DNA from 2 places in the Streptomyces alboniger genome. Region 1 is predicted to be linked to the other one. Evidence: riboswitches for the same ligand, from Rfam matches in the RefSeq annotation. Region 1 holds a riboswitch; the other holds the start of a gene.
What was found. A riboswitch is a leader RNA that binds a small molecule or an ion and turns the genes downstream of it on or off. The one in region 1 is predicted to bind cyclic di-AMP.
Positions count from the first base shown of each region.

Region 2: another riboswitch for cyclic di-AMP. It lies ahead of CP975_RS21400 (C40 family peptidase); the one in region 1 lies ahead of CP975_RS26905 (M23 family metallopeptidase).

Region 1 is NZ_CP023695.1:6,025,415-6,032,784, forward strand. Features, by position in the region: gene CP975_RS26895 (M16 family metallopeptidase) at 1-885, shown strand, start outside; gene CP975_RS26900 (M16 family metallopeptidase) at 882-2,267, shown strand; cyclic di-AMP (ydaO/yuaA leader) riboswitch at 2,463-2,624, shown strand; gene CP975_RS26905 (M23 family metallopeptidase) at 2,638-3,441, shown strand; gene CP975_RS26910 (GntR family transcriptional regulator) at 3,649-4,356, shown strand; gene CP975_RS26915 (HPr family phosphocarrier protein) at 4,558-4,839, opposite strand; gene CP975_RS26920 (bifunctional acetate--CoA ligase family protein/GNAT family N-acetyltransferase) at 4,973-7,370, shown strand, end outside.
Region 2 is NZ_CP023695.1:4,760,389-4,767,758, reverse strand. Features, by position in the region: gene CP975_RS21415 (lipase family alpha/beta hydrolase) at 1-471, shown strand, start outside; gene CP975_RS21410 (M23 family metallopeptidase) at 688-2,220, shown strand; gene pcrA (DNA helicase PcrA) at 2,269-4,758, opposite strand; cyclic di-AMP (ydaO/yuaA leader) riboswitch at 5,002-5,157, shown strand; gene CP975_RS21400 (C40 family peptidase) at 5,166-6,383, shown strand; gene CP975_RS21395 (hypothetical protein) at 6,481-6,834, opposite strand; gene CP975_RS21390 (C40 family peptidase) at 7,177-7,370, shown strand, end outside.

The DNA of each region.
Region 1 (7,370 bases):
GCCTTCGAGAAGCTGACCGCGCTCTCGTACCCGGAGGGCCACCCCTACCACCACACACCGATCGGCTCCATGGCCGACCTGGACGCGGCCACCCTTGAGGACGCCCGCGCGTTCTTCCGCACGTACTACGCGCCCAACAACGCGGTGCTGTCGGTCGTCGGCGACATCGACCCGGAGCAGACGCTCGCCTGGGTCGAGAAGTACTTCGGGTCGATCCCCTCCCACGACGGCAAACAGCCCCCGCGGGACGGCTCCCTCCCGGAGCGCATCGGCGAGGAGCTGCGCGAGGTCGTCGAGGAGGAGGTCCCGGCGCGCGCCCTGATGGCCGCCTACCGCCTCCCCGAGGACGGCACGCGCGCGTGCGACGCGGCCGACCTGGCGCTGACCGTCCTCGGCAGCGGCGACTCCTCCCGGCTCTACAACCGGCTCGTGCGCCGCGACCGTACCGCCGTCGCGGCCGGGTTCGGGCTGCTGCGCCTGGCCGGCGCGCCCTCGCTCGGCTGGTTGGACGTGAAGACCTCCGGCGATGTCGAGGTCCCGGTCATCGAGGCCGCCGTCGACGAGGAACTCGCCCGGTTCGCCGCGGAGGGTCCCACTCCGGAGGAGATGGAGCGCGCCCAGGCACAGCTGGAGCGCGAGTGGCTCGACCGGCTCGGCACGGTCGCGGGCCGCGCGGACGAACTCTGCCGGTACGCGGTCCTGTTCGGCGACCCGCAGCTCGCCCTCACCGCCGTCCAGCGCGTCCTGGACGTCACCGCGGAGGAGGTCCAGGAGGTCGCCAAGGCCCGCCTGCGCCCCGACAACCGCGCGGTCCTCGTGTACGAGCCCGTGACGGCCACCGACGGCGCCGACGAGACCGACGAGGAAGAGGAGGCGGCGAAGTGAGCGAGGCCGCGACGATGCAGTTCCACCCGCAGCCCCAGGCCGGCCAGGCCAAGCCGTGGGCCTTCCCCGCCCCCGAGCGCTCCACCCTGCCCAACGGCCTCACGGTGCTGCGCTGCGACCGCCCCGGCCAGCAGGTCGTCGCCGTCGAGGTCAACCTCGAGGCGCCTTTGGACGCCGAGCCGGAGGGCCTCGACGGCGTCGCCACCATCATGGCGAGGGCCTTCAACGAAGGCACCGACAAGCACTCCGCGGAGGAGTTCGCCGCCGAGCTCGACCGCTGCGGCGCCACGATGGACGCGCACGCCGACCACCCCGGCGTCCGGGTCTCCCTCGAAGTCCCGGTCTCCCGCCTCCCCAAGGCGCTCGGCCTGCTCTCCGACGCCCTGCGCGCCCCCGCCTTCGCGGACAGCGAGATCGAGCGCCTCGTCCGGAACCGCCTGGACGAGATCCCGCACGAGGCCGCCAATCCCGCGCGCCGCGCCGCCAAGGAGCTGTCCAGGCAGCTGTTCCCGGCGACCTCGCGCATCTCCCGCCCCCGCCAGGGCACCGAGGAGACGGTCACCGCCATCGACTCGGCCGCGGTGCGCGCCTTCTACGAGAAGCACGTCCGCCCCGCCACGGCCGCCCTGGTGGTCGTCGGCGACCTCGCGGGCACCGACCTGGACGCCGTCCTCGCGGACACCGTCGGCACCTGGACGGGCGGCACCGCCGAGGCCCGCCCGATGCCGCCGATCACCGCCGACGACACGGGCCGCGTCGTCATCGTGGACCGCCCCGGAGCCGTCCAGACGCAGCTCCTCATCGGCCGCATCGGCCCGGACCGGCACGACAGGATCTGGCCCGCCCAGGTCCTCGGCACGTACTGCCTGGGCGGCACCCTCACCTCCCGCCTGGACCGCGTCCTGCGCGAGGAGAAGGGATACACCTACGGCGTACGGGCGTTCAGCCAGGTCCTGCGCTCCGCCCCGGACGGCACGGGCGCCGCGATGCTCGCCATCAGCGGATCGGTGGACACCGAGTCCACGGGTCCCGCGCTCGACGACCTCTGGAAGGTCCTGCGCACGCTCGCCGCGGAGGGCCTGACCGACGCCGAGCGCGACGTGGCGGTGCAGAACCTGGTGGGCGTTGCCCCGCTCAAGTTCGAGATGGCCTCCTCCGTGGCCGCCACGCTCGCCGACCAGGTCGAGCAGAACCTCCCGGACGACTTCCAGGCGCAGCTCTACCGGCAGTTGGCGGCGACCGGCACCGTGGAGGCCACCGCGGCCGTCGTGAGCGCCTTCCCGGAGGACCACCTGGTGACGGTCCTCGTCGGGGATGCCGCACAGATCGAGGAGCCCGTCAGGGCGCTCGGCATCGGCGAAGTGAGTGTGGTCACGGGCTGAGTGACAGGTAGGACATATCGGGCCCCGGCGACCTTTTCGGCCGTCGGGGTCCCCATATGTCCGAATTCATATGGAGGTTGCCTGTCTGCCGTGTGGCGTGCGCTACAAAACTCGCGTTCTGTTTGTCGATTGACAGACGGCACGTTTAGCGTCAGTCCGTCTGTTCGTCACGCAGTACGTCGCACCCGCGGCACCGGACAGTCATCGCCGAGTCCCCGTACGGCGCGAGCCAGGGGAGCCGGGGACCCACATGTCCCCTGGGGTGAATCGGGCACCTTGCCGTCAGGCGAGGGGCTCGTAGGAGACCTTCCTGCTCCGAACCCGTCAGCTAACCCGGTAGGCGAGAAGGAAGGAAAGGATCAGCCGCTTCATGGCGTTCACCCGTGCCACCGGGAAGCACCGTCGTCCCAGCCGCCTCACCCGCACCACTGCGAACGTCGCGGGTGTCGCCGCGCTCACCACCACCGGCGTCATCGGCGGCATGGCCGCCCCCGCGCTCGCCGCCGCCGACGACGCGGCCCTCGAGCACACCGGACTCACCCAGGCGATATCCGTCGGCGGTTCACTCGCCGAGACGATCGACGCGCAGGCCGCCGCCCAGCGGCAGGCCGCCGACGACGCGGCCGCCGCCAAGCTGGCCGAAGCGGCCGCCAAGAAGAAGGCCGCGGAGGACAAGCGCAAGGCCGAGGCCGAGGCCAAGGTGAAGGCCAAGAAGGAGCGCGAGGCCAAGGAGCGCGCCGCCCGGGAGGCCGAGCGCAAGCGCCTGAACACCTACGTCTCCCCGATCGCCGGCTCGTACGTCTCCACGGGCTACCAGACCGGTGGCGCCATGTGGTCCTCCGGCAGCCACACGGGCGTCGACTTCCACGCCGCGTCCGGCACCACGGTCCACGCCGTCGGCGGCGGCACCGTCGTCGAGGCGGGCTGGGGCGGCGCCTACGGCAACAACGTCGTGATCAAGATGAACGACGGTACGTACACCCAGTACGGCCACATGTCGTCCCTCAGCGTCACCGTCGGCCAGACGGTCACCCCGGGCCAGCAGATAGGCCTCTCGGGCTCCACCGGCAACTCCAGTGGCCCGCACCTCCACTTCGAGGCCCGCACCGGCGCCGACTACGGCTCGGACATCGACCCCGTGGCGTACCTCCGCTCGCACGGCGTCAACGTCTGACCGCCCCGCACTTCACCGAAGGCCCCGGCTCCCCCGAGCCGGGGCCTTCGTCGTTTCCGGACCGCCCGTTTCCCGGCCCGTCCGCCTTTGGCCAAAAGATATCCATGGATTCCGGCCCGCCATCGGAAAATCCGATGCCCTGCAATAGAGTCGCTGAACGAGCGTCGGTCGACCGCGTTTCGCGGGGATTAAGGCGGAGGTCCGGTCATGCGCATTCCCGCGCACTCGGTATGCACGGCCATCCGGGACGACATTGTCTCCGGTGTCTACGAAAGGGGCGGTCGGCTCGCCGAGGAGCTTCTCGCGCGCCGGTACGGCGTCTCGCGCGTCCCTGTGCGCGAGGCCCTGCGCACCCTGGAGGCCGAGGGCTTCGTCGTCACGCGGCGGCACGCGGGCGCCTGTGTCGCCGAGCCCACGGAGCAGGAGGCCGCCGACCTCCTGGAGCTGCGCACGCTGCTCGAACCCCTCGCCGCGGCCCGCGCCGCCCAGCGCCGCACCGACGCGCACCTCAAGGTCCTGCGCGGCCTCGTCCGGCTGGGCCAGCAGCGGTCACGAAAGGGCCAGGGGGAGGATCTGCGCTCGCTGGACGGCTGGTTCCACGAGACGCTCGCCCAGGCATCCGGCAGCCCCGGCCTCATCACGCTGCTCACCCAGCTCCGGCACAAGATCGCCTGGATGTACGTCGTAGAGCCCCCGGCCGCGCCGGTCGAGTCCTGGGCCGAGCACGCGGCGATCGTCGACGCGGTGGCCCGCGGGGACGCAGACCGGGCCAGGGCGCTCACCACGAGCCACGCGGAGCGGGCGAACTCCGCGCACCGATTGCGCCATTCACCACGGGGCGGGCGTGACGCACCGCGGGGTGGCCGCGTGAGGGATATGCAACATGACGTAAACACGGCGGGCTTCCCGAGTTAACGCACATGTCGTATACAAAGAAGGTGCCGAGGAGAGCATCGCCGCGGGAATTTAGGAGCGGCTATTCGTGCTGCCCGAGGCGGCTATTTGTGCTTTCCGAATAAGTCTGCTGCCTTTCTCGGGAAAACGAAGGGCACCCATAAATCGACGAAGGGCCCACCCCGTATTCCAGGGTGGGCCCTTCGAAGGGAACTGCGTGGTTCAGACCGTCTCGGGGAGCTCCTCAAGGCCCTCCGCGACCAGCTTCGCCAGACGGTCGAGGGCGGCGTCCGCACCCTCGGCGTCGGAGGCGAGCACGATCTCCTCGCCGCCCTGGGCGCCCAGGCCGAGCACCGCGAGCATCGAGGCGGCGTTGACCGGGTTGCCGTCGGCCTTGGCGATCGTCACGGGGACGCCGGCGGCCGTGGCCGCGCGGACGAAGATGGAGGCGGGTCGGGCGTGGAGGCCCTCGGCCCAGCCGACGTTGACGCGGCGCTCAGCCATGTGTTGCTGCCCTTCCAGGTGTTTCACACTTGTCTAGACCAGTGTCTCATGCCGTCGCGAGTGCTCCGCCGGCCCGACGGCCCCTCCCAGCCTGCCCCGGTCCAGACGGCCCCGCGACCCGTACCCTGGCCCCATGCAGACCCCGTCGGATCAGCAGGATCGGCACGACTACCCCTCCCACTGGGAAGCCGATGTGGTGCTGCGTGACGGAGGCACCGCCCGGATCAGGCCCATCACCACCGAGGACGCGGACCGCCTGGTCAGCTTCTACGAGCAGGTCTCGGACGAGTCGAAGTACTACCGCTTCTTCGCCCCCTACCCCCGCCTGTCCGCCAAGGACGTGCGCCGCTTCACCCACCACGACCAGGTGGACCGGGTGGGGCTCGCGGCCACGGTGGGCGGTGAGTTCATCGCCACCGTCCGCTACGACCGCATCGACGAGCGCGGCATGGCCGCCAGCGCGCCCGCCGACGAGGCCGAGGTCGCCTTCCTCGTGCAGGACGCCCACCAGGGCCGTGGCGTGGCCTCCACGCTCCTCGAACACATCGCGGCGGTCGCCAGGGAGCGCGGCATCCGGCGCTTCGTGGCCGAGGTCCTGCCCGCCAACACCAAGATGATCAAGGTGTTCACGGACGCCGGCTACCAGCAGAAGCGCAGCTTCGAGGACGGCGTCGTACGCCTGGAGTTCGACCTGGAGCCCACCGACCGCTCGCTCGCCGTGCAGCGCGCCCGCGAGCAGCGTGCCGAGGGGCGCTCCGTGCAGCGGCTGCTGACGCCGCGCTCGGTCGCGGTGATCGGCGTGGGCCGTACCCCCGGAGGCGTGGGCCGCAGCGTACTGCGCAACCTCAAGGAGGCCGGGTTCACCGGGAGCCTGTACGCGGTGAACAGCGCGTTCGCCGAGGGTGCCGAGGGCGCCGAGCTCGACGGGGTGCCCGCGTGCCGCTCCGTGGCGGCCATCGAGGAGCCGGTCGACCTCGCCGTGATCGCCGTGCCCGCCCACCGCGTGCCCCAGGTCGTCACCGAGTGCGGTGAGCGCGGGGTGCAGGGCCTGGTGGTGCTCTCCGCCGGGTACGGCGAGAGCGGTGCCGAGGGACGCGGACGCCAGCGCGAACTGGTGCGCCAGGCACGTTCGTACGGCATGCGCATCATCGGCCCCAACGCCTTCGGTGTCATCAACACCTCGCCCCAGGCGCGGCTCAACGCCTCGCTCGCTCCCGAGCCCCCCGCGCGCGGGCGCATCGGTCTGTTCACCCAGTCCGGCGCCATCGGCATCGCGCTGCTGTCCGGGTTGCACCGCCGGGGCGCCGGCCTGTCCACGTTCGTCGGCTCCGGGAACCGCGCCGACGTGTCCGGCAACGACGTCCTTCAGTACTGGTACGAGGACCCGGACACCGACATCGCCCTGATGTACCTGGAGACCATCGGCAACCCCCGCAAGTTCACCCGCCTCGCGCGCCGCGCCGCGACCGCGAAGCCGCTCGTCGTGGTGCAGGGCGCCCGGCACAGCGGGATCACGCCCACGGGGCACGCGGTACAGGCCACGCGGCTGCCGCACGCCACGGTGTCGGCGCTGCTGCGCCAGGCCGGAGTCATCCGCGTGGAGACCGTCACGGAGATGGTCGACGCGGGCCTGCTGCTCGCGGGGCAGCCGCTGCCGTCCGGCCCCCGGGTGGGCATCCTCGGCAACTCCGAGTCGCTGGGGCTGCTCACGTACGACGCGTGTGTCGCCGACGGGCTGCGCCCGCTGCCGCCCCGCGACCTCACGACCGGCGCCACACCGGCCGACTTCCGGGCCGCGCTCGCCGAGGCGCTGTCGGACGACGGGTGCGACGCGGTGATCGTCAACGCCATTCCCTGGGTGCGGGAGGACGGGGTCTCCGCCGACCCCGAGACGCTGGCCACGGAGCTGCGGGCCGCCGCGGCGGGGTGCCCCGCCAAGCCCGTCGCCGTGGTCCACGTCGAACTCGGCGGCCTCGCCGAGGCGCTGTCCGCGGCCACCAGCACCCGGCCCGACGCCCGGCCGAAGGCGCCCACGGGAGCCACGGACCCCCAGCCCCGCGTGCCCGCCGCGGCGTCGGCCGGACCGGACCCGGCCCCCACCGCCGCCGCGGAGCCCGCCGAAGCTCCCGCGGAGCAGTACCGCATCCCCGCCTACCCCGCCGCCGAGCGAGCCGTCCGTGCCCTCGCCGAAGCCGTCAAGTACGCGCAGTGGCGCCGCGACGCCGCCGAGCCGGGGAAGGTCCACGAGTACGACGACATCGACGAGAGCGGCACCGCCGAGCGCATCGCGGAGCTGCTGGCCAAGGACGACGACCCCCGTGGCGCCACCCTCGCCGCCGCCGACGCCCACGAACTGCTCGGGCGGTACGGCATCCGCGTACGACAGGCCCTGCCCGCCCCCGGCCCGGACGCCGCCGCGGAAGCCGCGCGCACGCTCGGCTACCCCGTGGCCCTGAAGACCACGGCCCCGCACCTGCGCCACCGCGCCGACCTCGGAGGCGTGCGGCTCGACCTCGCCGACGAGGAGCAAC
Region 2 (7,370 bases), 1.3 Mb from region 1:
CTGTGCGAGCGCACGGGCCACCATCGGGTAGACATCGTCGGGCACAGCCTGGGCGGCCTGATCGCCCGGTATTACGCCCAGCGCCTCGGCGGTGACGTACGCGTACGCACGCTTGTCACGCTGGGCACACCGCACGGGGGCACCCGCGTCGCGCCGCTCGCGGACGCGCACCCGATCGTGCGGCAGATGCGTCCGGGCTCCGCCGTGATCGAGGAGCTGAAGGAACCTGCACCGGACTGCCGGACGCAGTTCGTGAGTTTCTGGAGCGACCTGGACCAGATCATGGTCCCGCTGGAGACGGCGTGCGTGGACCACCCCGACCTGATCGCGCAGAACGTCCGCGTGACCGGAATCGGCCACCTCGCGCTCCCGGTGCACCCGGCGGTCGCGAACGGCATACGCCAGGCCCTCGACCTGGCCCATCCCGGAGCCGACGCCAAGGAAGCCCCGGGCGGGCTCACGGTCGCCTGACCACAGCGGAACACCGGATCAGGGGCCACTTGGCGAGCCCCCGGTATCGAACGTAGCTCGAACGCAGGGCCAAGCCTGTGCCCGCAGTCCTCCGAAAGACGGCCGAATGCCCGTTTCCTGAGACCATGAAACCTGCCGAAGATTGTCGCGCCCGCATACCGCCGGGTACAGTCGCCGCACTGCTCCGCCCTTGCTGCCGAGGCGAAAGAGAAGTTGGTGAACGACCGTCACCCGTCGGGGAGCTCGACTCCCCAGCCCTCGGCACCCGGCGCCGACTACCCGCTCAACGCGACGTACGACCAGCAGAGCGCCCAGCCCGGCGGCTACGGCTACGACACCTACTCCACCGGCGGTTTCGACACCGGCAGCATCAGCACCGGAAGCTTCGACACCGGTACCTTCGCCACCGATCCCCTCTTCGGCGACATGCCCGGCACCGAGTACGACACAGGCCAGTGGGCGACCACGCCGAGTACCCAGCAGCAGACGTCCGCCTACGACGCGTACGCCGCACAGCACCACGCCGCCGCCTACGAAACCGGCAGCTACGACACCACCTCCGTCTGGTCGGCCGGTGGCTATCAGCAGCTCGCCGACATCCCGTCGCAGCCGGGCCCCGACAGCACGGGCCAGTGGGACACCGCCTCCTGGGACCAGGGTCCGGCGACCGGTCAGTGGCAGACGCAGACCTTCGACACGGGCGCGTACGACGCCACGGCGTGGAACTCCGCCGACGAGACACGCGAGCAGCACGAGTCACCCGAGGCACGCGAGTCGCACGAGTCGAACGAAACTCCGCAGCCGTACGAGCTGACCGAGCAGTACGAGATCTCCGCCGAGGCCCCGTTCGACAGCGATGCCCCGTTCGACAGCGAGAGCCCGTACGACGGCGAGGGCCCGTACGACACCGATGTCCCCTACGCGAGCGCGGAGCCCGAGTCCGTCTCGGGGATTCCGGCCCCCACCCCCCGCACCGCCCGCGGCAAAAGCGGCGGATCCGGTGCGGGTCGGTCCAGGACCCGGCGCCGTACCCCCGCCAAGCGCTCCGCCCTCCTCACCGTCGCCGTGCCGTCGGCCTGCGTGATGGGCGTCGCCGGGGTGGCGGCCGCGTCCGTGGGCAGCTTCGGCGGGGACGGCGAGAAAGAGACGACGGCCTCCGCACCGGACACCACGTCCGTGAAGCCCTCCACCGCCAACAGCAAGCTGGACACCCAGCTGGCCAACCTCTCCGCGGACGCGGGCGACTTCGCGGACCGCGCGAGCCGCACGCAGGAACGTATCGACCTGAAGGCCGAAAAGGTCGCCGCCCAGAAGAAGGCGGCCGCGGAGGCGGCGCGCAAGGAGCGGCTGCGCCCCAAGTTCGCGCTGCCGGTGAAGCAGCACGGTCTGAGCGCGCAGTACGGCCAGGCCGGCGTCAACTGGATGTCGGCGCACTCCGGCATCGACTTCCCCGTGTCGTACGGCACGGAAGTCTTCGCCGCGACCGACGGCACCGTGACCACGAAGTGGAACAGCGCCTACGGCAACATGGCGATCGTGACCGCCAAGGACGGTACGGAGACGTGGTACTGCCACCTCTCCTCGCACAAGATCTCCAGCGGTCCCGTGAAGGCGGGCGAGACCATCGCCTACTCCGGGAACTCCGGCAACTCCACCGGACCGCACCTGCACTTCGAGGTGCGCCCCAGCGGCAGCTCGGCGATCGACCCGCTGCCGTGGCTGCGCAGCCACGGACTCGACCCGACGTAACTCCGCCGCCGCCCCCCCCCGGCGCGGCTCCGGGCACCGCCCGGAGCGTTACAGCTTCTCGACCGGCGCGTACCTCAGCAGGAGCCGCTTCGGCTTGGGCTCGCCGAAGTCCACCGTCGCCTCGGCGTTCGCCCCCGTGCCCTTCACCCCGACCACGGTCCCGAGGCCGAACTGGTCGTGCGTGACCCGGTCCCCCACCGCCAGCGAGACCACCGGCTTCTCCGAGGCGCGGCGCGTGGCGAAGCCCTGCGCCCCACCCGTGCGCGAACGCGAGGACGACAGCGACGAGGCGATGCCCGCGGCGGGACCGGACGAGGCGGGGGCGCCGACGGAGCCCTTCCGCTTCCAGTCCAGATGGGTTTCCGGAATCTCTTCGAGGAAGCGTGAGGGCGGGTTGTACGAGGGCTGGCCCCAGGCGCTGCGCATCGAGGACCGGGTGAGGTAGAGCCGCTCACGCGCGCGCGTGATGCCGACATAGGCGAGGCGGCGCTCCTCCTCCAGCTCCTTGACCTGGCCGAGGGAGCGCATGTGCGGGAAGACGCCGTCCTCCATGCCGGTCAGGAACACCACGGGGAATTCGAGTCCCTTGGCGGTGTGCAGCGTCATGAGAGTGATGACTCCGGAGCCGTCGTCCTCCTCATCCGGAATCTGGTCGGAGTCGGCGACGAGCGCGACGCGCTCCAGGAAGTCGGAGAGGGTGCCGGCCGGGGCGGGCCCCTCGTCGCCCTCGGCCTGCGCCGCCTGGGCCTGGGCGTACTCCTGCTCGAACTCCAGTGCCACGGCGGCGAGTTCCTGGAGGTTCTCGATGCGGGTCTCGTCCTGCGGGTCGGTCGAGGCCTGCAACTCGGCGAGGTAGCCGGTCCGTTCGAGGACGGCCTCCAGGACGACGGCCGGGCCCGCGCCGGACTCGACGACGGTGCGCAGCTCTTCCATGAGCGTGTTGAACCGCTTGACGGCGTTGGTCGAGCGGGCCGCCATGCCGTACGCCTCGTCGACGCGGCGCAGCGCCTGCGGGAAGGAGATCTTCTCGCGCTGCGAGAGCGCGTCGATCATCGCCTCGGCGCGGTCGCCGATGCCCCTCTTGGGGACGTTGAGGATGCGCCGCAGCGGCACCGCGTCCTCGGGGTTGGCGAGAACGCGCAGGTAGGCCAGCACATCGCGGACCTCCTTGCGCTCGTAGAAGCGGACGCCGCCGACGACCTTGTAGGGCAGGCCGACGCGGATGAAGATCTCTTCGAAGACGCGGGACTGGGCGTTCGTACGGTAGAAGATCGCGACGTCGCCGGCCTTCGCGTCGCCCGCGTCCGTGAGGCGGTCGATCTCGTCGGCGACGAACTGCGCCTCGTCGTGCTCGGTGTCGGCCACGTAGCCGGTGATGCGGGCGCCCGCGCCCTGGTTGGTCCACAGGTTCTTCGGGCGGCGGCTTTCGTTCCGCTCGATGACCGCGTTCGCGGCGGTCAGGATCGTCTGCGTGGAGCGGTAGTTCTGCTCCAGGAGGATCGTCGTCGCGTCGGTGTAGTCCTCCTCGAACTGGAGGATGTTGCGGATGGTGGCGCCGCGGAAGGCGTAGATCGACTGGTCCGCGTCACCCACCACACACAGCTCCGCGGGGTCGTCACCCTCGCCTCCGGAGGGGCCGACCAGCTCGCGCACCAGGGCGTACTGGGCGTGGTTCGTGTCCTGGTACTCGTCGACCATGACGTGCCGGAAGCGGCGGCGGTAGTGCTCGGCGACGTCCGGGAAGGCGCGCAGGAGGTGGACCGTCGTCATGATCAGGTCGTCGAAGTCCAGCGCGTTCGCCTCGCGCAGGCGGGACTGGTACATGGCGTAGGCCTCGGCGAGGGTCTTCTCGAAACCGTCGGCGGCCTGGGCGGCGAAGTCCTCCTCGTCGATCAGCTCGTTCTTCAGGTTCGAGATCTTGGCGCTGAAGGACTTCGGCGGGAACTTCTTCGGGTCGAGGTCCAGGTCGCGGCAGACCAGGGCCATCAGACGCTTGGAGTCCGCGGCGTCGTAGATCGAGAAGGAGGACGTGAAGCCCAGCTTCTTGTACTCGCGCCGCAGGATGCGGACGCAGGCGCTGTGGAAGGTCGATACCCACATCGCGTTGGCCCGGGGGCCGACGAGCTGCTCGACGCGCTCCTTCATCTCGCCCGCGGCCTTGTTCGTGAACGTGATCGCGAGGATCTGGCCGGGGTGGACACCGCGCTCGGCGAGGAGGTACGCGATGCGGTGGGTCAGTACGCGGGTCTTGCCGGAACCGGCGCCGGCGACGATGAGCAGCGGGGAGCCCGCGTGCACGACGGCCGCGCGCTGGTTCTCGTTCAGCCCCTCCAGGAGCGCGGCCGGGTCGATGACCGGGCGCGGGGCTCCGTCGCGGTAGTGCGAGTCCCGGGTCATGGGCACGTCGAACTTCCCGCTGAACAAGTCGTCCGGAACCGGTTCCGGAGCGCTGTCCTCGGGCGGCGGCGGGGGTTCTTCGTCCGCGGCCCGGGAAGGCCGCATGTCCGCCAGGAAGCTGTCATCAAAGAGGCTGCTCATCGCCTCCCGAGTCTAGGCGGCCCCACTGACAACCCGCCCCGGGTTCCGGCCACCCCGGGCCCGTTCACGCCCCGGCCGCACCCGGTCACGCTCCGCCACTCCGCTGCGGGCGCCCGTCCTGACGCTCGTAAAGTCACGAAAATGTATCGGGCATATCGAACATCAACCTTCACACGTGCCACACAGGTTGGTTAGCGTGCTCCGCGGGCCGCACGTCCCCCACCGGCGAACCCCGCCGGGAACGGGTGGCCCCCGCCGAGTCCGACGTGTTCGGAACCGGGGACCCACCGAAAACTTGGGGTGAATCGGTCCCGTACTTCGTACGGGACTGTAGGGCAACCTTCCGGACCACCCGCCCGAACCCGACAGCTAACCCGGTAGGCGGTCTACGGAAGGAGTCGCCTCCCTTGGCGTCGCACCGCAAGCCGCGGGGCCGGTCAGCCGGCATACGCACCACCCCCGCCGTCGGTATCACCACGGCCGCCCTCACGTCCGTGGCGCTCCTGTCGCAGAGCGCGCAGGCAGCACCCGCCGCGCCGACAGCACCCTCCGCGCCGGTGGAGCCCAGCCTCGACGAGGTGAAGAAGAAGGTCGACGACCTCTACCACCAGGCGGGCGTGGCCACCCAGAGGTACAACTCGGCCAAGGAGAAGACCGAGAAGCAGCGCAAGAAGGTCGACCGTCTGCTCGACGGCGTGGCCAGGCGCGCGGACAAGCTGAACGAGGCGCGCCAGGAGCTGGGCTCCTTCGCCGCCGCGCAGTACCGCACCGGCGCCGCCTCCGAGACCGCCACGATGATGCTCGCCAACGACCCTCAGGGCTACTTCGACCAGAACCACCTGGCGGACCGCCTGACCTCCCGGCAGAAGAAGGCCGTCGACGAGTACCAGGCGGAGCAGGCGTCGGCGACGAAGCAGCGTACGAAGGCCGCGAAGAGCCTCAAGACGCTGAGCGAGTCCCGGGACGACCTCAGGACGAGCAAGCGGACCGTCCAGAGGAAGCTGGGCGAGGCGCGCGCACTGCTGTCGGAGCTGACCGCCGAGGAGAAGGCGCGGCTCGCCGCGATCGAGCGGAAGAAGGAGCGGGAGGCCAAGCGGAAGGCCGAGGAGCTGGCCCGCGAGCAGGCCGCGGAGGCGGAGCGCAAGCGCAAGGCGGAAGAGGCGGCGCAGAAGGAGCGGGAGAAGGAGCGGGAGAAGGAGCGGGGAGGGGGCCAGGGCTCCTCCGGGCCGGACACCGGTTCGGGTCCGGGTCCGGGCGCCGAGCCCGGCTCGGGCGCCACGAAGGCCGCGAAGGTCATCGGCTTCGCGGAGGCCCAGATCGGCAAGCCGTACGTCTGGGGCGCCACGGGACCCGACTCCTACGACTGCTCCGGGCTCACCCAGGACGCCTGGAAGGCCGCGGGGATCTCCCTGCCGCGCACCACGTGGGACCAGGTGAAGGTCGGCACGACCGTGAAGACCGCCGATGCCGCCCCCGGCGACCTGGTCTTCTTCTACGACGACATCAGCCATGTGGGGATCTACATCGGCGACGGCAAGATGATCCACGCCCCGAAGCCGGGCGCCAACGTACGCGTCGAGTCGATCTACTACATGCCGATCCACAGCGTGGTGCGCCCGGCGTAACCACAAGAAGCACCCTCTACGACCCTCTACGCGCGCGTGGCCCGCACTCTCCCGGGAGAGTGCGGGCCACGCGCGCGTAGAGGGTCGTCAGCGGGGATCAGGTCCACAGGACGGCGATGAAAATGTTCGCCGTGGTCAGCAGCCCCACCGCACCGAAGACACCCTTGTCCACCTTCTCCTCGTCCCGCTTCACGTAGACCAGCGCGAGGATCACGATCAGCACGGCCATCTTGATGCCGATCTTGAGGTTGTTGACGGCGTTGTCGTCCGCCTGGTTGAGGCCCACCAGGACCACTCCGGTGACGAGCATGGTCAGCGCGCCGTGGAGCATCGCGGGGCTGAAGCGGGCGGCGCCCTGGCCCATCTGCTTCATCTGGGTGAGGAAGCCGCCCAGGAGCGAGGCGATGCCGATGATGTGCAGGCCGACGAAGAGATGGATGAGTACGTCCATGAGGCCGGAGCCTAGCCGGGTCCCCTGCCGCCTGCCGCAGGTGGTCCCTTACCACCCGCCGACGGACAGGTAGGCCGTAATCGCCACATTGGTCATAGTTACGCGTGAACAGGGCTTCGATCGATTGTCGGCACGGACAGACGCAGTCGCCCTTCCGCCCACTGCCGCCCATTACGCACAATCCGTCACCAAGCCGTGACGACCAGGTTTAGCGTCCTCCACCAGGTGACCGGCTCCCCACCGCCGCCCTCCCGGGGCGGCAGTCGGCCACCACCGCCGAGAAACCCGGCGGCGGCCCGCTCCCCCTGTGTGGGCCGCCGCCGGCCAGCGAAGGAGCCCCTCGTGGCAGCGCACCGCAAGCCCAGACAGCGCTCGCTCAGCGGCCGCACGGCCCGCACCGCCGCCACCCTCGCCCTCGCGGGAGCCGCCTCGGCGACCGCCCTCGAAGGCTCGGGACACGCGGACCCACGGCTCAGCCCCGCCGCGGTGAAGGCGAAGGTCGACGCGCTCTACCGCGAGGCGGAGGTCGCCACCGA